DNA from 4 places in the Teredinibacter turnerae T7901 genome. Region 1 is predicted to be linked to each of the others. Evidence: predicted binding sites of a transcription regulator. Region 1 holds the regulator's gene; each other region holds the start of a gene.
The links. Region 1 encodes LexA, which represses DNA repair genes until DNA is damaged. Its sites were predicted from a motif close to ACTGTNTNTANANACAGT; they were not measured.

Region 2: a site for LexA is predicted at 1,821-1,838, ahead of TERTU_RS15290 (VRR-NUC domain-containing protein). Genes of this name have one in related genera too.
Region 3: a site for LexA is predicted at 1,927-1,944, ahead of imuA (translesion DNA synthesis-associated protein ImuA). Genes of this name have one in related genera too.
Region 4: a site for LexA is predicted at 3,104-3,121, ahead of TERTU_RS14695 (putative DNA modification/repair radical SAM protein). Genes of this name have one in related genera too.

The regions. Positions count from the first base shown of each region.
Region 1 covers NC_012997.1:1,976,300-1,982,028, forward strand. Annotated here, with positions in the region: gene hemN (oxygen-independent coproporphyrinogen III oxidase) at 1-493, opposite strand, end outside; gene TERTU_RS08605 (flavin reductase family protein) at 710-1,204, shown strand; tRNA gene TERTU_RS08610 (tRNA-Asp) at 1,404-1,480, shown strand; gene TERTU_RS08615 (cell division inhibitor SulA) at 2,025-2,450, opposite strand; gene lexA (transcriptional repressor LexA) at 2,462-3,064, opposite strand; gene TERTU_RS08625 (hypothetical protein) at 3,242-3,517, shown strand; gene TERTU_RS08635 (TetR/AcrR family transcriptional regulator) at 4,446-5,093, shown strand; gene nagZ (beta-N-acetylhexosaminidase) at 5,080-5,729, shown strand, end outside.
Region 2 covers NC_012997.1:3,818,468-3,824,196, forward strand. Annotated here, with positions in the region: gene TERTU_RS15275 (putative Ig domain-containing protein) at 1-660, opposite strand, end outside; gene TERTU_RS15280 (hypothetical protein) at 710-1,030, opposite strand; gene TERTU_RS15285 (hypothetical protein) at 1,533-1,742, opposite strand; gene TERTU_RS15290 (VRR-NUC domain-containing protein) at 1,865-3,553, shown strand; gene TERTU_RS15295 (ATP-dependent DNA helicase) at 3,537-5,729, shown strand, end outside.
Region 3 covers NC_012997.1:3,275,540-3,281,268, forward strand. Annotated here, with positions in the region: gene TERTU_RS12900 (phosphatase PAP2 family protein) at 1-131, opposite strand, end outside; gene TERTU_RS12905 (DsbA family oxidoreductase) at 236-907, opposite strand; gene TERTU_RS12910 (ROK family protein) at 907-1,797, opposite strand; gene imuA (translesion DNA synthesis-associated protein ImuA) at 1,963-2,784, shown strand; gene TERTU_RS12920 (Y-family DNA polymerase) at 2,816-4,357, shown strand; gene TERTU_RS12925 (hypothetical protein) at 4,510-5,448, shown strand; gene TERTU_RS12930 (error-prone DNA polymerase) at 5,681-5,729, shown strand, end outside.
Region 4 covers NC_012997.1:3,666,610-3,672,338, forward strand. Annotated here, with positions in the region: gene TERTU_RS14685 (hypothetical protein) at 1-598, opposite strand, end outside; gene TERTU_RS22040 (hypothetical protein) at 748-897, shown strand; gene TERTU_RS14690 (TIGR03915 family putative DNA repair protein) at 941-1,792, opposite strand; gene TERTU_RS14695 (putative DNA modification/repair radical SAM protein) at 1,803-3,083, opposite strand; gene TERTU_RS14700 (Lrp/AsnC family transcriptional regulator) at 3,288-3,770, opposite strand; gene leuA (2-isopropylmalate synthase) at 4,037-5,729, shown strand, end outside.

The sequences.
Region 1 (5,729 bases):
TGGTCAAGCGCTCAGGGCTAACCCCTTTGGGGTGGATTTCGATTGAGTATTCACCACTGTCGTTGCCAAGCAGGTTAAACGCAGATCGAGTATGGGCCATCAAATCGTGCATCTGTTCGTCTGTGAGGTAGGTCGGTGTTCCGCCACCCCAATGAAGTTGATCTACTGGCCGACTTCTGTCGATGTATATGGCCTGCATGTCGATTTCTTTCTTTAGCGCTTCTACATAGGGGATCGCAAGCTTCTTGTTCGCAGTGATGATTTTGTTGCAAGCGCAGTAATAACAGACGGTATCGCAAAATGGGATATGAAAATACAATGACAGTGGGGCGCTCGCGCTGTTGCTTTTTTCTGCGGCTCTAAGCCACTCATTGCGACCGAACGACTCATCGAATTGGGGTGCTGTAGGGTAGGAGGTGTATCTTGGTCCCGCGAGGTCGTGTTTACGAATGAGCTCATCGTTCCAGAGGTTACTGTATTTCTGATCGTTCATTGGTCTCTTTTCTAGCTGCCTTAATGGGGATCTATGCTGAAGGGCATAGATCACGGTCTCGGGGTTACGTCGCGGACACCGGCCATAATGCCGTCCATTTCTTCATGGTCATCAGATATAATGCCGGTTACGTTGCGTGGATTTTACACGTGTTCCCTCACTGATGGGGCGCGCAATCCCGCCCTTATGACACAAAACAATGAGCCCCCAAAGCACATGACACAGTCTACCGAAGCTGCTGTAACTATGTTTGAAGGTATGCGTCGACTCGTTTCCGGCGTGTGCGTTGTCACCGCGGTTGATGAGCAGGGTGAACGCTATGCGATGACTGCCACCTCCGTCACTTCTGTTTCCGGCGAGCCGCCGTCGCTGCTGGTATGTGTAAATCAGCAAGCTCGGCTGCATTCGGCCGTAAGTCACACCGATTTCTTCTGCATCAATGTGTTGGCCCCACAGCATGAACAGGTATCCATCAATTGTGCATCCCCGGAAATGGCGAGTAGTCGGTTTACCGAAGGTGCCTGGATGAATCATTCTGACAGCGGAGTACCTTACCTGTCAGACGCGCAATCGGTCTTCTTTTGCCGCAAGTCCCAGTCTATGGTTTATGGTACTCACACGATATTCGTGGGGGAAGTGGAGCAAACCTTGGTTGCCCCGGGTGAACCACGTGCTCTGGCCTACATAAACGGGGCCTACCGCCACCTGTAGCATTGCGCTTGATGCTGGCGAGGAACGGTTAACGCTGAGCTTGTTCAAGTGAACACGCTAGGTTAATCTCGGCAGCCTTGCTTCTGCGGAAATTAAAGTCGAAAAGGTCGCATTGGGCGTTTTACGAGCAAGTTCTGGCCAAATGTAGAATAAATGTTTGACATGGAACTCAACATAGCTACAATGCGCTCCTCGTTGCGGCCCGGTAGTTCAGTTGGTTAGAATGCCGGCCTGTCACGCCGGAGGTCGAGGGTTCAAGTCCCTTCCGGGTCGCCACATACAAAAAAGCCCCGCTCGTAAGAGCGGGGCTTTTTTGTATGTGCTATTTTTGTAGGGCTGCTCAATGCGCAGGGTGCACTAAATTGCCTAGGCAATTTTACGACCTTTAGTCGCGCCTTCCCGTAACAGAAAAGATGAGCGCCACAAGCGCGAGTCAACTCCCTTCCGTCCATACGCAATATCCGGTCTAGATCACTCGCAAGAGAGCGGGGCTTTTTGTATGTGCTATTTGCAGGGCTGACTAAATACGTAGGGTTCACTAAACTACCAACGCAGCTTTGTGACTCTCAGTCCGCGTTGACTGATAGACGAAAATCACCCTTGAGAAGTTCGAGCAGCGATTCTCTGTTTACTGTGCGATATGAGCTGGGTTTGCACTATCGGTTTATTGGTTGGATGTGATTAAGACAACAGCTTCGGGAGCGGGATACTGCGGTTTTGCTGCAACTTGTAAGATCCCTGTCCACAAAGCATCATGGATTGGTATGTTGCGCGGCATTTGACTGGAGGCGCGGGTATGCGCCTCGCCAGTAAATTTTGTCTAGTCTCTTGTGCGCAGGAGCAAACCTCGGCACTCTCCGTGCTGCGAGGCCGCATCGAGTGCGGCAAGGTCGTTGGCGCTCAAGCAGTCTATGGCAGTGACAACTACATCGCTGCGGCCGTTATTCAGTGCTTCCCAGAACATCCACTTGGCATCTTCTTCATCCTTCGCATAAACCAACCTGACGTTGTTCAATTTGAAGCCCTGCTGAACAAGAAACTGCTTGCTAATGGGCGTCAGGGTAATCCAGGTAAACCAGCGATTATTGGCCGACCTGCTCAGATGCGCGAGCATCGGGAGCGCCAGCGCGAACGGTGGCTCGCTCTGAGACATAATGATTTCAGTCACGCCATGGTCCAGGGCTTTGCGGGCACGAGGTCCTGCCGCTTGCGCTGGGCTTGCTGAATGTAATGGGGTAGCGGCCATTGGTAAGTCCTCTATGAACGGCGTATTACGCCGACACTCAATCCTTCGATAGCGAAGTTGGCGTCGCGCAAATCCACTTCAATGACATTGAAATCCGGGTTCTCCGGCCATAATTCTACCTGCGCACGATTGCGCTCCCGTTTGAAACGTTTTACGGTGACCTCATTATCGATTCTGGCCACTACAATATCGCCGTTTCGTACCTGGTCGGTTTTGTGGACGGCGAGTAAATCTCCGTCAAGAATGCCGATGTCTTTCATGCTCATGCCATGAACGGTGAGCAGGAAGTCCGCTTTTGGGCTAAAAAAGTTATGGGGTATGTCGCAGTAGTCTTCTATGTGTTCTTGCGCGAGGATCGGGCTACCAGCGGCAACGCGGCCAACCAGGGGTATGCCAGACTGAACTTCAGGAAGGCGGATGCCGCGTGAGGCACCGGCGATCATCTCGATAGCCCCTTTGCGAGCGAGCGCCTTAAGATGCTCTTCTGCAGCATTCGCGGATTTAAACCCCAGAATTTCGGCGATTTCCGCCCGGGTAGGTGGGTAGCCGGTTTCAGCGATGTGATCTCGAATAAGATCGAGGATTTGTTGCTGCCGAGCTGTGAGTTTGATCATACGGTTCTCGCTCTTAAAGGGTGCAGTATTGGCGGCTAGGTGATACCAAATTTATATCTGTTTGTTTATACAGTATTTGGTATTATATACAGTATTCTTTGCGGTGCAACCACATCCGTCACTTGGTTACCCAGGCGGTGGAAAGAAAGTGCGAGCACCCCTTGCTACAGGTTAATAATGGAAACTGAAGAAAAACAGCTAAGCTCCCAGAAGGGAGGCTTCGTCGGTCGGCATATCCGAAGAGTCAAGGGGCGAATCCAATCAAGAATTCGGGAAAAGGCAATAGATAGAGCAAGGACCCGGATTTATTTACATGGTAAGCGTCCGGAAGATTATGACGATGAGATTCTAGAGGTCATCGTTAAAGAAGAGGAAGATAAACTCAAATCAGAACTCAAAGACAAAACTATAGTCGCATTGCTCGCGGCCTTGGGTATTTCGTTCTGGTCTTAGTGAATTTGCGGCTCAGCGGTAAAAACCAATGTTCAAGTTTCTAACAAAGTCTTTGATAGTTACGGCGCTTTGGAAGCACTATAAGCGACTAATTATATCCTCCGCAGTGCTGTTCGCGAGCTATTTCGTGATAGCCGCGGCCCACAGGGATTTTCTTGAGTACGCTCAAAAAATAGATAGCCGCGACTATGTCGGCATTTCCTACGTTGTGAAATGGCTTGTTTACGTTTGCATAACGGGCGCTTTTTATTGGCTGAACACACTGGGTGAGCCTTCTTCAAAACCTGCTGAAAACGAAGAAAAAATTTATACCATGCAGTCGAATAATCGGCGGTCGGAAAAACAGGCGACTGTTGAGACTACAGATGTTTTCGACTCGATAAGAAAAAAGGGAAGGTTGCGTAGTCGGGCTGATGTGCAAATGGCTGAGCAAAAGCGGAACAAGTGAACAGTTCGTCTCAGGGCTAACTGTGTAGTATCTATTGTGTTCCGGGGGATACTTCGTGGCTAACGCAAGACTGCTTGGAAAATTGAGTAGCATGTGATGTTACGTACTAACTGTGGCGTCGTGGCGCGCTAGAACGACTGTTTGACTTACCAATTTCCACGTCGTTATTCAATCCACTATTGGTTTCAATGAATGCCCCTTCTTTTGTAGCAACGGTTTGCCTTTGTGTCGAACGCAAGATTTTTTGAACCTGATTTGATGATTTACATACGATAAGTGTGTATTGTTGATGACCGTTGAAAATTGTGGGTTAACTGGTTGAAAAATAGGTGTATTCATAGATATCTAACATTGTCGTTGTATATAATATAAGCGGTTATATTGTGGGGTTAGACCAATAAAAATAATCTAACTCCAGCATATAAACCGGCGCCGCAAGTTATTGGATGAGGCGCATAAAAATCCCAAGAGGAGCAGGGTATGGCACAGGCTGAAACAGTAGAAAAAATCCTCAACGCAGCGTTAGTGCTGTTTGCTGAGCGGGGGTTCGCGGAAACGTCGCTGCGAACGATTACCGGTATGGCTGATGTTAATTTGGCCGCAGTGAACTATCACTTTGGTTCAAAAAAAGAGTTGATTCAGGCGGTTTTTTCTAAATTTTTGCAACCTTTTTGCGAGATTCTGGAGAAGGAGCTTGACAGTTTGGAGGCTGCACAACCGGAAGGTGGAGCGCCGAGCGCGGAGCAGGTAATTTCCTGTGTTTTAGACACAATGTTAAAAACCACTACTGTGTGTGGTGTTAGCGTGCAACGCTTAACGCGTTTGTTAAATTTGGCCTACACGCAGTCGCAGGAACACCTACGGCATCACTTGGTCGCTAATTTTGGTAAAACGTACCATCGGATGACCACATTAATGCATAAAACCATGCCGGGCGTCTCACCTGTTGAGTTTTATTGGCGCTTGTATTTTATGCTTGGCGCGGCAGTGTTTACTCTTTCGAGTTTTGATTCTTTGCGCTCTATTTTGAATACAGACTACAGCACCGATACTGAGCTTGAAGAAGTTTTGCATTTGATGGTTCCTGCTTTGGCAGGTATGTTGAGATCACCCCATGACCCAACCTGAGTTAGGCCCGGTTGTACTGGACGTTGACGGTACAACCCTTTCTGAAAGTGACGTAAATCTCCTACAAAACCCTTGGGTAGGCGGGGTAATTCTTTTCTCCCGTAATTACACCAATGTTATGCAGCTTTGTGGATTAACCGCTGAAATTCGCAAGGCCTCACCGAACATAGTCATTGCTGTTGACCACGAAGGTGGTCGGGTGCAGCGCTTTGGTGGCGAGTTCACGCCTATTCCGGCGATGCAGCAACTGGGAAATCTCTATGTTAAGTCGCCAGTAGAGGCGTTGGCACTTACCCATGAAACGGGCTGGTTGCTTGCGGCGGAGCTCATTGCGTGTGGGTTGGACATGAGCTTTACGCCGGTGCTGGATGTGGACGATTGCCGTAGCCAGATTATTGGGAGTCGCAGTTTTGGACCAGATCCTGCGGCTGTCATTGCCCTTTCTGAAGCGCTAACAGATGGTTTAATTGAAGCTGGCATGTCGGCCACAGGCAAGCATTTCCCTGGCCATGGTGGCGTCGTAGAAGATAGCCACTTGGAGTTACCGGTGGATAATCGTAGTTTCGACGAGGTGGCCAGGCACGATCTCCAGCCGTTCAAAGCATTACTCCCTAAGCTCGAAGCCATCATGCCTGC
Region 2 (5,729 bases), 1.8 Mb from region 1:
GTCGTCCAACTGGGTATCGCCATCGGCATCCACCAGGCGCCAGCTCATGGAACCACCACGGAAGTGACTCAATACCGCCTGATACTGCTGCTGGAAACGGGCTGAAAACAGCGCTTGCGGTTGAACTTCACCGCGCTCATATTCGAGCGTCCAGTTTCCCCCCAACGCAGAAGCGCCGGTGCGGTCCATAGATGCTGCCACGTCCAGACCAGAGTAATCCGACATCGCCGTCAAAAAGTGCTCGCCATCCCGGCCAGCTGCCACGTCGCACCCATACACATACCAGTCGGCGCCAGGTGTGAGTTGCTGGCCCATTTCCGCCAGGTCTCGCCCGTAAGAAGGCAAAGATACGCTGTCAATCAGCTGGCCCCCCAGAAAAAGCTCACCAGCTGCACCGTGCGATACCAGGTGCAAGCGACTCACCGGCGCAGAACGCGCGGCCAGTGCATCGCGAATTTGCGCGAACGGGTTGGTTCCTTGTTTCAGCATCAAAACTTGTGTGTCATCGCCCAGGTCAGACACCATGGCCTGCCATTCATCTACTTGCGGGTCGATAACTACAAGATCATTCTCGTCTGCCAGTGCGTTGCGCATAGGCGTTAAAGCGACAAGAAACAGCGCTGCAGCTTTTAGTTGTTTAAGGTGCCAATTTTTAAACATAAGAGTGCCTCTGAGCCAGATCCTCAGGTTGCGTTGGAGTTAAAGGGAATTAGTCGACGCGGTAGCGCAGCGTTGCGGTGCGCTCCTGCTTCACCCGGGTACCCGGGAAAAAATCAAAACAATAAATACCAACATCACCGATGTCGGCCACGCCCTGGTGCGAATCTGCACCCTTCAGGCGAAGAAAATGCGTTGTGGCGTATTCACCCCCAGACGGGTGAAAATGAAAATCGAACCTCACTGGCACTTGCGCGGTAAATTCGTAGCGCACACTCGCCTCGGTTTTTTCGTCCAGGCGGAAACAGACTTCCTGGCTCCAATTGTCGTTGACACGAAATCGAACAATTTCTTCGTGCCACTCGCCCAGCATGGGCGCACTCCCGCCGTGACCAAATGCTGGAACAGCAGCCACGAGAACCAAACTAAACGCTATAAGAGATGCTTTAAACGACAACTTTTGTGATCCATGTCACTTTTTAATGCGATTAGTTCCAAGATTAAACGAAAGAAAAAACAAATAAAACTTTTTTCTTATATTTATTTTGGTATATGGACATTGTTACGTTTATATGTATGCCATCAGTAAAACTTTATAATTATAAAAACTTGAAAACCTCTGAATTTATACTAGAAGCAAAGTATGTATGTGCTCACTTACAATAGAGGGTGCATAGCACAAAAGTATTAGATATTTCTAAAAAACTTGCTGATGCAGGTTGGGCGCCGAGTAATGGCGAGGAAGAATAATTGCTTTAGAAATAAGCAAACGAAGAATCAACAGGTTAGATTAATAAATGATTTGCGCGCCAGACTGAAAAATAATCGAAAATCCGCCATCTCGGACACTCAGTCATCGCTGTGGTGTTGCGGCATCACCGCTTCGTGAGCATGCGCTGTACTATCGCCACAAACTCTTGCTCACTCAGGTCAACATGCTCCAACACGCGACCATAGAGCATGGCCGTAGGGACATTGCGCCCCTTCAGCTCCCGCTGCGCCTCCTGCAAGCATGTGAGCACAATGCGCTCTTTGCTCGTCAGCCCATCACGCACGTCTGGCAACTCATATTCAAACTCTTTCATCCTAGCCTCTCACGCCCCCTAAACAAAAACCGCCAGCCAGAACGCCCTTACAGAAACCTGAGCGGGCTTGCGGCAATAACTGATCGCATATACAGTAGTACTTATTTTGCCAGCCGCTTCGAATGCCGCCAATAGCCTCCGCACAATCACAACCCGTTGCGCGCACCGTTCTGCCAGACCCATTGTATTACCTGGCGAACTTCCAGCGCGTAATCCAGCGAGTGTATGAGCGTTACGACGATTTACTCAGCACCGAGGAGCAGGATTTTTACCGACGCCTGCAGCTGTTGAGTGGTGATGCACAGGCCTTGTACGTACGCCTGCTCACCCGCAAAGGCCCCCTGTTTCGCACCTCCAAATTACGCTACCAGGAGATATCAGATCAATCACAGGCGGTTGCAGACTTGGTCGCGCAACAGCTCGTCATCCAGCCTTCCGAGATCAATCTACTCGATACCTTCCCGCTGTTCACCAAACAGGAGTGGCTAGAGTTACTACCAGGTGCCGCGGCGCAGCGGCTTGCAAAGGCAGCCCTTGTGCCACTCCTGCAAAGCCTGCCCGAGCCAGTACAAACGATAATAGAACAGCAGGGCGAAACCCTAATCCAGCTCAATAGCAGCGAGCATTTCGCTACATTTTGCCTGCTCTATTTCAGTAATGGCCGCCAGGATTTGACCGAATTTGTCCTGCGCGACCTCGGCGTGTACCGCTACGAGAATTACAGCCTGGCCAGAGCAACGCGCGTTTTCACCCATCGCGAGCAAATAGACAAGATGCTCGCCTACTATCGGCTCCGGGATGTACTGGACGATCTCGCAAGCTTGAGTCGCGAGGAAATTCTCGCCCTGAACACCCAATTGCCAGCAATTGCGTGCTCCCAGCAGCAGGATAAGTGCCGGGGTAACACCCTTGTACAAAGGCGCATAGAGCGATTGCGCCTGCGGCTTGCACGCCAGTTGGAAAGGCTAGAAGCCTGGCAGGATGCACTGGCGCTCTACAGACAATGCCAGCAGCAACCGAGCTGCGAGCGCCAAGTCCGCATTTTGCACCGCCTGGCGCAACATCAGGCAGCGCTCAAACTGTGCCAGCAGATGTTCGACAGCCCGAGTGAAGCCGAACAAACTTTCGCCCGGCAATTCCACCCCAAATTGCTGAAAGCACTCGGCCAGGCAGCGACTAAACCGGCGCCGCCAGCCCTAAACGAAGTCCAGTTGTTCCTGACCGCTGGCGACTCACCAAACGTGGAACTCGCCGCTGCGCAAAGTTTAAGCGTTAGCGGCGACTGTTTTTACGTAGAAAATACGCTGTTTCTGAGTATGTTTTGCCTCGTATTTTGGGAGGCTATTTTTGCCGATGTGCCCGGTGCGTTTAGCAACGAGTTTCAAACTGGTCCACACGATTTTTACGAAGAGGATTTCGCCAGTCAACGCAGCCAACATCTTGAATCAGGCTGGCGCAAGCTTGAGCACTGGCAGCGCGCACCGGACGATCTCATCCAGGTTGCCGAGCAGAAACACGGAATTGCCACACCCTTTCATATGGGGTTTATGCCAGCGCCAGAGCTACTGAAGTTAGCAATAACACGCATCTCTTTGCGCCACTGGCAGATAATATTCGAGCGCTTGTTGCGTGACCTTAAGGAAAACCGCAACGGCCTACCCGATCTAATTTATTTCCCCAATACTGGCGGCTATGAACTCGTCGAAGTAAAAGGCCCCGGCGATCGTTTGCAAAAAAATCAGCTGCGGTGGCTACACTATTTTGCCGAACATCAAATTCCCTGCCAGGTGGCCTATGTGCAGTGGCAATAAGCCCCCACCAAACGCCGCTGCCCAAGCCTGCTATCCAGACCTGAATTTAAGTGTCACAGAGTTGGTCAGCTTTGCTGCCAGAAAGGGGGATCTGTTCAATGATGATGCCGGGGGACCCGATGCGCAACAAGGCCAACGCGGACATCAGCAAATTCAAAAATCCCGTAAAGCGCCATGGGAAGCCGAAGTTACGCTAAAGGATGAGTGGCTGGTGGAAAACCAGCGCGTGACACTAGGTGGCCGGGCGGATTTAATTAACCGCAGCACCAAGAATATAATTCTCGAGGAAATAAAAACCTGCCTGATTCCCGGTCATCTCATACCCGAAACACGCAAGCTTTTACACTGGGCGCAACTTCGGGTATACGCGGCGCTCTATGCTCACATGACGCCTGAGCGCCAAGAAAATGCGCCGCTGGCATTGCGCCTCACCTATTTCGATCTCACGACGCAACAAATATCTCAGCAGGACGACGACATTCTCCCGCAAGAAGCAATTGAATATTGCGAAAGTTTACTTACTGTTTATTTGCGTTGGTGGCAACAGATTTACGATCGCCGTACCGCAGCGCGCGCTTTTGCCCGCGACCTGTCGTTTCCATTTGCACACTACCGCCCCCTGCAACGAGAAACCGCCGCCGAGGTGTACCGACACATTCGCGACAAACAGCCTATCTTAATCGAAGCACCCACGGGCTCGGGCAAAACGTTAACCGCACTGTTTCCTGCAATAAAAGCCTTTGGCGAAAACTTGCATACGCAAACTCTCTACCTTACTTCCAAAGGCTCAACCCAGGTTCAAGCCGAGTCCACTGTGCGCCAATTGGACCCAGAGGGTTACCTGGACACGCTTATTATTCAAGCGCGCGATAAAGTCTGCCCCTGTCTCTCCAACAACGAAAACACGCGCAGTTCCTGTACTGGCGACAATGGATATTGCACGCGAACAGTGGGTTTTTATGATCGCCTTCCCTCTGCGCGTAACGAAGCGCTAAGAACTACGCTCACCAAAGTTGCCCTTACGGAAATTGCAGATACTTATCATATTTGCCCATTTGCTTTAAGCCTGCATCTAGCACCATGGCTGTCTTTTGTCATTGCTGATGTTAATTATTTTTATGATCCACTGGTACGACTTAGCTGCTTCGATGAACACACTAATTCGCGGGTAATTCTTCTCGATGAAGCGCACAACCTTCCCGGCCGTGCACGTGACATGTACTCCGCGGAATTGGATTCCGCATTGAGTGAAGGTGTACGCAAGAGCCTGCCGCGTAAGGCTGCAAAGCTGAAAAAAGCCATTTCCAAACTGGTGCATCTGCTACGACTTCTAGACGAAAATCCGATTAACGAAAAAGATTTAACGCGATTGATGTATTTTCCACTGCAAAATCTCTTGCAGGCCCTGCAACAGGATGAAGCGGAGGCAGAAATAACGGGAAGCTCAGCTATGCCCAACTCCAGCTTTAGAGAATGGCTAAAGCAGTTGTATCGATTTGCGGTGATGTTACAACTGCTTTCAGCCGCCCACATATCTATTTTGACTAAAAATGGCAAAGAGCGGGTGCTAAAAATTCGCTGCCTTGATGCGAGTGGCTATTTAGAAAAACTACAGTCTCAAGCCCGCTCAACAATCGCCTTTTCGGCTACGCTCGACCCGTTTAATTTCACCAGGCAGCAACTGGGGCTGCCACAACAGACACAAGGTTACCGCCTGCCACCAGTGTTCCCAGAGGAAAACCAATACGTAATTTGCACCACGTATATACCTACCCACTGGCGTAAGAGGAAAGAGTCCCTGAACCCGCTTGTTGAACTCATTCGTGAACTGACACGCGCAAAACCCGGCAATTATCTGGTGTTTTTCCCTTCTTACGCTTATCTGGAAATGGCAGCAACGGCTTATCAAGCCGCTTTTCCTGAGACCGAACTATTCCTGCAAACCGCCGCGAGTTCCGACAGTCAACGCCAGGAATTTATCAACCTCTTTTTAAACGGCGGCGAGCCGAAACTCGGATTTGCGATAGTCGGCGGTATATATGCAGAAGGTATTGATTACGCAGGTACTGCATTATTGGGTGCGATTATTATCGGTACCGGCATGCCACAACCAGATGATGAACAACAACAGATGAGCCAGTATTTTTCGCGTTGTGGTTTAAACGGTTTTCAGTAC
Region 3 (5,729 bases), 1.3 Mb from region 1:
ACATACATTGGGCCATCGGCGGTAAAGGATATGTACCGGCTCAAACGCACAGCCAGATCGCGTCGCTTGCGGCGTAAGCACCAGTCAAACGTAACTAGATCGAATTGATGTATATTTTGCAGCAAACGCATACGGCACCCTCCATTTGCACCGAGGTTATCCCCCAACAATGACAGGTATATGAGACAAATATGACAAAACTATTACAACGTTAGATTATGTCTGAATATACGATTTAACACCAGGATAACTGTCCGGCGGGGTTCTCCAGTAGCTCGCGAATATTGGCTTCAATAATACGATAACCCACGTTACCCGAGAGCTTTTGCCGGCCTTCGTTGAATATCAGCGTTGGACTGGAGTTTATACCCTGCTCTATCGCCTGATGGTGATTGCGACTAATAAGAGCATGAGCACGGCCATCGTCGACTGCAGCCAGCAATGCCGCCACGGGTAAATTTTCGGCTTCTGCTACCGCAATTAACGTCTCGCGACGCGAAATATCCCGTATATCGACAAAAAACGCGCGGCGCAGCGCACACATATAACGCTGCATTGCTCCTGCGGTTAGCTGACCAGCCTCTTCCAACAATTGCGCAGCCGCGAGAAATAGATGCGCAGGCACTGAAGACTGCGGCGTATTTTCAAGCCACACGTTTTCATTCACGCGTATGTGCTCAAATTTTTCTGCCACCGACAACACATGTTTGCCATAAGCTGCCAAACCACCGCGGTGATCCCAGCTTTTCGCCATTTTGCCTGGCACATCACCAAACACAGGGAAAAAATGAAAGCGCACACTAACACGGTCACCAAAATCCGCTATCAACTCATCAACGCGTACCTGCGAAGCATATGCCCAAATGCACAGTACATCGGAATAATGATCTATTTGAATTCGGGACATCACACTTCCTCAATTTTTTGCCCGGCAAGCGCGAGCGCACCTGCCACGCCAGCCTGACTGCCCAACGCCGGCAATACAATATAACTTTCAATATTTTCTTCAATCGCCGGGTGCCGCACATAACCGTTTAAGTAGCCAGCCGTCGCCGTTTGCACCTTGCCCAACATCTGTGACTGAGCCATTACACCGCCCCCCAAAATAACGCGCTGAGGCGATAAGGTGCACACACAGTTCGCTATCGCGACTCCCATGTAAAACGCTTGTATATCCCAGGCATGGTGATCGGCAGGCAATGCTGCAGGATCACACCCCCAGCGGGCGGCGAGCGCAGGCCCACTGGCCAAGCCTTCAAAGCAGCGGTCACCGTGGTACGGACAACTGCCTGCAAAAGTATCATCGGGATGCTTTGGCAATAGACAGTGCCCCAATTCGGGATGTACCAGGCCATGCACCAAGCGACCGCCACTCACAATACCTCCGCCAATGCCAGTGCCAACCGTAATATACAAATAATCACTCAACCCTCTGGCAGCACCCCAGCGCCCCTCTGCGAGCGCCGCCGCGTTCACATCGGTATCCAGCGCCACAGGTACCTGGAGTTCACGGGCTATCACACCGGCAATATCCGTATTCTGCCATCCAGGCTTGGGCGTAGATGTAATAAAACCGTAGGTTGGCGACTCCTGGCGTAGATCTAACGGGCCAAATGCGCCTATTCCCAGCGCTGCCAACTCCGGCTTATAAGGCGAAAAAAATGCCAATACGCGTTGTAGCGTCTCCTCAGGGCTGGTTGTTGCGAACCGGGTCTCGTGTATATCGGACGGCCCAGTACCTACGGCGCAAACAAACTTAGTACCGCCCGCTTCCACCCCTCCGAGGAGTTTTGTCATGTGTTATTCCTATACTGATACTGGCGCTGACCCTGGCTCCGTATGCGAGAACACAGGCCTAATATGGCAACCATTATATTTCACCCGGCCAGGCAAAATTCCACCTTGCCATAAACTGCCCATCGGTATACTGTATATTAATACAGTTTTTGTTTTGAGCCATCCATGTCTACAGACCGCACAACCCCACCACCAGCGACATTGGAGCAACTGCTTCAGCGCGGGGACGTGTGGCGGGGACATTCGCAATACTTTATCTCACAGGATGCTGTCGATACTGGCTACCCGCCGCTAAATAGCGCGTTGCTCAACAACGGCTGGCCCCTGTCCAGCCTTATTGAAATATGCCAGCCCTCTGCCGGGCACGGCGACTGGCTGCTTACAGCCCCTTGTGCCCAACACCTATTACAGAAGCAACCGCACGGTTATATTGTGCTACTTAACCCACCTGCGCTGCCCTTTTCTCAGGGCATGCTCTTCAGCGGTATCCCCCTGGAGCAGTTAGTGGTGGTACAAATTACGGCAAAAAATGATTTTATCGCCAGTTTCGTAGAACTGGCACGCGCCTCTAGTTGTGCGCTGCTTATGGCCTGGCAACCCAAACAGGCGTTAACCTACACCGAATTGCGCAAATGTCAGCTGGCGACGGCCGATGGCTCAGGCGTTTACCTGCTTTTTCGTCACAACCGGCAACGCCTGGAAAGCTCGCCCGCTTCATTGCGCCTGACAACACAGCTGAACTCACAGCATCTACAAGTGCATATCCTCAAGCAGCGGGGCCAGCTAAGGCCTGGTTCTGCGGCCATCGATTTGCCGCTGCCAGACTACGCACAAACTTACAAACCACACCGCCAGTTGGAAGACACACCGACTTCTCCCAATGTGGCCAACGATCAGGTATTTGCGCCTTATCAACCCCGTCGCAATGTACTGGCATTGCGTATTAATCGCGGGCGACCGCTCAAAGTTAAGCGCAGCGCGGGCTAGGCCTGATACCTGAAACTGTTCGGTGACGCCCATGGCCCTATCGTCAAAAAGTCTATGGTTGGCGGTTCGCCTTCCCTGTCTGCCTCTGGAAGTGTTTGGTTTTAAACACCAGACTGACCACGCGCTGATAACGCAAAAACAGCGGGTTCTGTGTGCGTCAAAACCGGCAGTTGCCGATGGTATCCGTGCTGGCATGCCCGCAGCCACCGCACAACTGCTCGGTCAACATCAGCAGGTTGAGCGCGACTTCGCATTGGAAACAACCGCGCTTAACGCCCTTGCTGATCGCCTGTATATGTTTACTCCGCACCTGACGCCTCTGCAACCGGCAGCCCACTTACAAGCCGGTATTTTGGCGGAAATATCCCGCAGTCTGGCGTTATTTAAAGGCCTGACAACACTGGTCGAGCAATTGAAGGAGAATCTCGCAGACACAGGGTACGAATTAGCGCTCGGTTTGGGTCACACCGATTTATGTGCCTGGCTGCTGAGCTGGTCGCCAACACCACAACCCATTCAACACTACACCCAGTCGCAATTTATTGCGCAACTGGACGTTATGCCGGTGCGTCAGCTAGGTGAGTGCCACTGTGCGCAACTGCCTTACACACAACTGCAAAATCGAATCGATGACCTGGAAAAATCCGGATTTAATACGATAGCGGATTTAACCCGGCAAATTGGCAACCAAAACACATCCAGCCTCCGCCGCCGTTGGGGCGGCGAGTTCTGCGGCCTTCTTAGCCAGGTGCTGGGTATTGAGCACAGTTTGCAGCAAACACGCCTGTTCGCGACACCCTTGCCACAGTACCAGCCGGAGCAGTTTTTTTACGACAGCATTCAGTTCGACTATCCCTTGCAAACCGTTGAGCAATTGCTGCAACCCATGGAATATTTGCTGAATAACTTGCAGCGCTATCTCAACAACCAGCAGTTACAGTGTCAGAAAGTTGAGTGGCTACTGTTCGATATTTATCACAACAAACAAACATTCAAGGTACACAGCAGCCACGCCCAGAACGACGCAGCGCTACTGCTTGAGCTAAGCCGCATTCAGCTGGAAACTCAGTCACTGAGTTTTGAGGTAGACACTGTAGAACTGATCTGCCGTGACACCTTCAAACATACACCGAACACAGACCCGCTGGGGTTTACTCAACACGAGAGCAACGCCCGGGAAATGGCTCACGATTTTGCCATCGTGACCGCAAAATTAAAGGCCCGCCTGGGAGACCAGGCGCTGTTTAAAGTCGCATATAAAGACACCCATATTCCAGAGCTGAGCAGTGCGAAAGCGCCTTTGGAACAGGGAACATCTACCTCCTATTTACCGCACGCTCCACGCCCCAGTTGGCTGTTTGATAAACCTCAGACGATTCAGGAAAAACAGCAGCGCCTGCACTGGCGAGGAACCATCACATTACTGCAGGGGCCAGAACGTATTGAGGGCAATTGGTGGCAGCAACAAACAGCGCGGGATTATTTTATTGCCGCCAGAGAAGACGGCCTGCGATTGTGGATTTTTTACGATTTACACCACCGCCAGTGGTTGGTGCAGGGTATTTTTTCCTGATAAATAGACAGCAAACATCGCTTTGGTTATGAGTAGAAAACCGCTACTGAAAAAAAGATATACCCGTGACACATTGCTGTATCAACAAGGGCACGTAAACTTAGGGGGAACGACCAGACAAGATGTGCAACGAAACTTCGGGGCATTTAATTATGAAGAAATTACTGGCCGCATTACCCGCTGCAATATTGGCAATTACCTTATCGCAATCCATTCGGGCCGAAACACTGAATTGCGAAACCATTAACTGCGACTGCACAAAACTGCCGTCCACAGCGTGGCAAGACGTGTGCAGAATCAAACAACAGAATTTACAAGCCACCTGCCGGGACAAACAAGGCAAGGTTTTGGGATACTGCTCGGTACATGGCCCGGCCGCAAATCGCGTAGCGCTATCGCTGGATCTCAGCCGTACCAGTGTCGAACAAAGCAACTCTGTTAGCACGCTGAACAATAAGTTTGCAGCAATATACTGGTCAATGCACCAGGACATTGAAATAACCGAGCGTTACATCAAGCAACAAAAATATTCTCCCGCCCAACAGCGGATTAACCGCGTACAAGCTAACCTGGATACCCTGTTCGATTTGCAAAAAAATATGGTGTCGATTTTGGAGGACAGCGGTAACCGGGCAAAAACAGAGCAGTCCTGGCGCAACTTCGCAGAAGATACCGAAGCTGTCAGTGACAAGCTCGCCAGTATGGGCAACAAACTACTGGACAGCGCAGACAGCGAAAACGCAAACAGCACGGCCATTGCCCTGCTGCAAGCGGCAGGGAATATCTACGAACATGCTGGCTACGGCTACGCCAAGGGTATTCGCCACAAAATGTCGGCGCACGCCTGGAAAAAAGCCGCCGACAGCAGCGCCGACATTCTCAATAAAGCGCACAACCTGGCACAGGTAGAGCAACAAAACTACCGCTACCAGGCTGCGACACGGCTCCACCGCGCAAGTTATAACTGGTTGATCGCCATCGATAAAAAATCCGCTCAGGAAGCTCTGGTGGAATCACAGCAGTTTGTTGATGACTCAGATGCAAATATTGAAAAAATACTCAATAATCCAGAGTTAATCAGCTCGTACTAAGCAATAGGGTTTAGGGCCTGTTAAATCACCGCAGTCAAGTCAAGCCGCGCAAACTATACAGATCTGTTCAAATTTGTCAGTTTGCGCCGGTTTGGCCAGCAGGCCATGCATTACCCCAATCTTGTGGCCAAAAAGCAACACAGTAAACCGTCCCCAATTGGCCTTCAAACCCTCCCGTCGATGATGTGCACCTGCGATAGATAACTGTATATTTAAACAGCATACTTGACGCATGGCTTACGCACACCTTTTCACCTTCAGCAATTTCACGTTTCTGCGCG
Region 4 (5,729 bases), 1.7 Mb from region 1:
CTTGCTCCATGACATCGATGCGAACAACGGCACTGCCGTCTGCCGTGCCGTAAAACTCCATGCAACTCGAAAATTCGATAGACACGGTTCCCGTACCGTTATCATCCAGATTGCCATCAACAGACACGCTGCCAGAAAAATAACAAGGAAAAGCGTCACTGGATGCTTTCTGCTGTCCCTTATTATTCACCTTTTTCTGCTTAGCCAGGGCGGAGACCACTAACTCTACGAGCGGTTTCGTGTGACTCAATTGAGGTGCTGATACCGTACTTTCAAAATAGGGATCAAGCGCGCTATAAATGATGTAATTGAGCAATGAGGCCACATCCAAACTGGAGTCACTCAACAGATAACGCGACGCAGCCTGCACATTTTGTGGATTCGTATCGGCATCGGCAGTGCTCCCAGAATAGAGCGCCTGAGCATACCCCCAGTAGGCGTCTTTTAGTTCAGTACTCGTCTGAGTTGATGGGTCTTCGGCAACTTTATCCGCCCAATCTTCTATAAGTTTGGACGAGGAATCCGATCCTCCATTGCCGCCACAGGCAGCCAAGAAGAGCCCTAACGTCGCCAACCCCACAAATCGGTCAAATTTCATACATTTCACTTCCGCTGTTGTTGTCATTTAGTCGTTTAAAACCAAACGTTAACAGGTTTCCCATCTCAAATTAACAGGCAAGAATCAATTTCTGTATGAAATTAGATATTGCCGAAAAGAGGCCGCTTATAAATGATACCGCTTGACTATTGAGAGATAAAAATGAGCGGCTTGATACGTCAACTCACGCGGCTGAAGAGCCCGACAACCACATCACCGCAACAACGGCGAACCCAGATCACGCCGGGGTATTCCGGCTGAACATCAATGGCCACCTCGACTCCATTACCTCGCCGTAGCCACTTTTCTAGATACTTGACCTCGTGCAATAAAAGTAGGAGGTCAAGTGTCTCGTCTGGCCGCGCGCAGTGCTGCCTGCTTTTCCCTTATAAACTGCGAGTTTTCAGTTTTCGACCAGCCATTTTTTCTGGTGTTAGACAGCATCGTTGTCGTCCGAGCACTGGCGCTGCGGGTGAGTTGGGTTATTAACGGAGCTTCCGGCAGGTTTTTCCAGTATTTTTTTGGCATTTCACTTTGCATGGCCTGCAGTTTGAGACGAGCGGGGTTGAAAATACTGGCGTAGTACTGGCACCACAGCTCTTCAACTTTATCGCTTATTTGTGGTGCCTGGGGCAACCCCGGGGAAAACACCAGCTGCGCTGTATCCCAATGGACGCAGCAGTCGGGCGTGCAGATAGACCAGTGCATGGAATTAAACCGTTTGATAAAAAACGGCGCGGTGCGGGGAACAATTAAATGTTCCGGTTCGAACCAGGCGACATAGTATTCGTGCGGAATTTCCAGCTTGCGAAAGCGAACAAACGCTTTCATTTTATGTATGTTACGCGATACCGCCTTATGCATTGCCAGTAATCGAGCGACATCAGTATCAAGACGATCATCGAGTAATCGCTTGTCTTCAAAAATCAACCGCCATACAACGCGGTGCAGCAATGACCACCGAGCATCGTCCCGGCAACAGGCGACACTTTCTGCAAGCTGTAAAAATTCTTGCGATACTGACAAGCTCGGAGTAAGCACAGGCAAGGCTTCATAGTCTTCGCTAAACGCAGCCAACAGCGAAGGCTGGTCGTCTCGCTGCCAGGCGACAGAGGAAGGGTCTACATGGCGTTGTAGCAGCGCGCGAGCCACTGTTCGCCAGTGTTCAAAACAAGTGACTTCGATGCAGTACACGTTTTTATACTCAGAAAAGCGCCATCTGCGGAGAAGAGCGTTCCACGAAGTGGGTTTTAAGATGCTCGCTCTCCAGCAGTCTCGCGTCAGGCCTGTAATCTACTGCTTCAATAAACGGCGCGACCTTTTTTACCGAAAGCCCGCACTTGGCAAGGTCGCCAAACCGCAAACGCCTGAACTGACGAGACTGCATCACTTTTTTTGCACCAATGGCACCAATGCCAGGAACCCGCAACAGCGTTTCTTTCGGTGCGCGGTTTATATTCACCGGAAAAAAATCCCGGTTGCGAATCGCCCAGGATAATTTTGGATCGATATCCAAATCGAGCATGCCAGCGCGCTCATCATTGGGTTGGCTGATTTCGTCGACGGTAAAACCGTAAAACCGCAATAACCAATCCGCCTGATAAAGCCGGTGTTCGCGCACCAGTGGAGGCGCTTTCGCAGGTAACATTTGTGCCGCATCCGGAATTGGACTAAACGCAGAATAGTACACCCGTCGCATTTGGTATTTGCCATATAAGTAATTGGATAGCGTGAGTATTTTACTGTCCGAAGATGCATCCGCACCCACGATCATTTGCGTACTCTGCCCCGCAGGAGAATAAATAAAGCGCGAAGGTTTACTCGGTTTCCGCTTGGTGGAAGAAATAATTTTGCTGGCCTGTTGTCGGCTTTCTTTTGATTCATCAATATGGTGGCGCAACTGCCCCATTGAGCGATGTATGGCTGCCGGGTTTTTCTCCGGTGCGTAAAGCGTTAACGCTTGCTTGGACGGTAGCTCTATATTAATACTGAGACGGTCCGCATAGAGCCCCGCTTCCTGCAATAACTCAGGGCTCGCATCAGGGATGGTTTTAAGATGGATATACCCTCTAAAGTCGTGAACCTTGCGCAACGTGCGCGCAACATTGACTAACTGCTCCATAGTGTAATCAGACGATTGGATAATGCCAGAGCTTAAAAACAAGCCTTCAATATAATTGCGTTTGTAAAAATCCAGCGTCAGGTTCACCACCTCGTCAACGCTAAAACGCGCGCGTTTCACAGAGCTGGATGCGCGATTCACGCAATAGCTGCATTCGTAAATACAAAAGTTTGTGAGCAGAATTTTGAGCAGCGATATACAGCGACCATCGGGCGCATAACTGTGACAGATGCCCATACCGCCAGACGTGGAGCCAATGCCTTTACCTCCAACCGAATTACGTTTAACGGAGCCACTACTCGCACAGGAAGCATCGTACTTTGCCGCATCGGCTAGTACACTAAGTTTGGTCGGTAAATTCATCGAGCCGTCCGAATGAGGAAACTGTATTAATATACAGAACTCTCACTCAAACACACAACTCCTGGCGGGCAACCAATCGACAAGTCGCAGACCACCGTCTCAATCGCCAGAAGACTGGCACATGCACTCGGTTTAGGTCCGGCAGGCTTCGCTTGCAAATTCGAGCGGTCTTGCGCAACTCACCGCGTTTAAACAGGCCTTGCTTCACAAATCCAGTGGTAATGCGGTTTTGCGCACTGGTGATTTCATCACGAAGGAGGAGTGCACACCACTTACTCCGTCGATGCGGGTCAGTGTTTGCAGTAAAAACTGTTGGTAGGCATCCATATCTTTCACTATGACTTTTAACAAATAATCGGCGGATTGGCCGGTGATGAGATGGCATTCCAGAACCTCCGGGCAACGCTCGACGGCCTGCTCGAAGTGGGCAAACCGATCCGGGGTGTGGCGGTCCATACTGATCTGAATAAACGCCATCAGCGTCAGGCCGAGCTTGCGGGCATTCAGCAGTGCCACGTAGCCATCGATCAATCCCGACTCTTCCAGCGCGCGGGTGCGGCGCAGGCAGGGCGAAGGAGAAAGGCTAATGGCATCGGCCAGCTCCTGATTGGAAACACGGCCGTTGCGCTGCAATTCGTTCAAAATCAGTCGATCAAAGCGGTCTATCGTCATATAAATAGCCAACATTTACTATAGATGAGCATTTTATATCAATTTTATGACTATTTTAGCTATATTCAACCTTTAAAAACCACTAAAAGCGCAATTTTAGCAATCGGCTGTCTCTCCTCCTCCTGTAATCTTTACCCCATCTAAACGCCTGCTGACGCTACCCGCGCCCCAGGGAAAAACACCGCGCGTCCACAAGGCGCCCGCTGCTTTACGGTTTATACCCACACACCGGTTCCAATTGTAGGCGTTTAGAAAATACACCTTTTGGAGAGAAGCGACTTATGATCAGCGACCCAGCCAGCAAATACCCGCGTTTTAGCCCGGTGCCATTGCGCGACCGGCAGTGGCCAAATGCCCAGATTACCAAGCCACCAATTTGGATGAGTACCGATTTGCGTGACGGCAACCAATCGCTGATCGACCCAATGAGCATTGCCACCAAGCTGCGGTTTTTCGAGGAGCTAGTCGCCATCGGTTTTAAGGAAATTGAAGTTGGCTTTCCATCGGCGTCTGAAACTGATTTTAATTTCGTGCGTAAATTAATTGAGGAAAGCCGCATTCCCGACGATGTGACAATCGAGGTATTAACGCAGGCGCGCGAAGATTTGATCGAAAAAACCATCGCCAGCGTGAAGGGCGCAAAACAGGTGATTCTGCATGTGTACAATCCGCTGTCACCGCAGTTTCGCCGTATCGTGTACAACACAGACCGCGCTGGGGTAAAGCGCATCGCGGTGGACGCCACGACAATTTGCAAGGCCCGTTGTGCAGCACAACCGGAAACCCAGTGGACCTATCAATATTCGCCCGAGTGTTTCTCTTCCACCGAAATTGAATTTGCCAAAGACGTGTGCGATGCCGTGGTTGCCGCATGGAGCCCGGCTGCGCATGAAAAAGTCATTTTAAATTTACCGGCAACGGTGGAAATGAGCACGCCCAACACCTATGCAGACCAAATAGAATGGATGCACCGCAACCTGGCGCAACGGGAAAATATTATTTTAAGTGTGCACCCGCACAATGATCGCGGCACCGCTGTTGCGGCAGCCGAGCTTGCGATTATGGCCGGGGCAGACCGGGTGGAAGGTTGTCTGTTCGGCAATGGCGAGCGCACCGGCAATGTCGACCTGGTAACACTCGCACTTAACCTGTATTCCCAAGGTATTCACCCCGCGCTGGATTTTTCCGATATCGACCGGGTAAAGCGCCTGGTGGAAGAGTGCAACCAATTGCCGGTTCACCCTCGCCATCCGTATGCGGGCGAGTTGGTCTATACCGCATTTTCCGGTTCGCATCAGGATGCGATTAAAAAGGGCTTTGCTGTGCAATCAACCACAGGGTTTTGGCAAGTGCCGTACTTGCCCATCGACCCAGCGGACGTAAACCGCAGCTACGATGCGGTGGTGCGGGTCAACTCGCAGTCTGGCAAAGGCGGCGTAAGTTATTTACTGCAACAAGCGGAAGGTTTTGAATTGCCCCGCAAGCTGCAAATGGAATTCAGCCGCATTGTGCAAACCGTCAGCGATAACACCGGTAAAGAAGTCTCCAGTGCGGATATTGTCGCGCTGTTTAAACACGAATATTTGGAAGCACAAATACCTCTGCAGGTACAAGGCTGTAAATACCGTGACAGCGATGCCGACTGTGTGAATATTGAGGTTAGTGTGTGCAACGCCGAATCAGGCGAGCGCGCAGTATTGTCTGGCAGCGGTAACGGTCCGGTGGATGCAGCAGCGCAGGCATTTATGGACCATTGTGGCCAGCCACTGTTTGTAGTCGATTATCACGAGCACGCCGTAGGCGCAGGTTCCAATAGCGCAGCGATGTGCTACATGGAAGTGAAGCTCGGCAATCACACGGTGTTTGGAGTCGGTCGCGATGGCAATATCAGCACCGCGGCCATTAAAGCATTGGCTTGTGCACTCAACCGCGCGCGCAGCAACGGTCTCGATATAAACGCAAACAACGCTACCT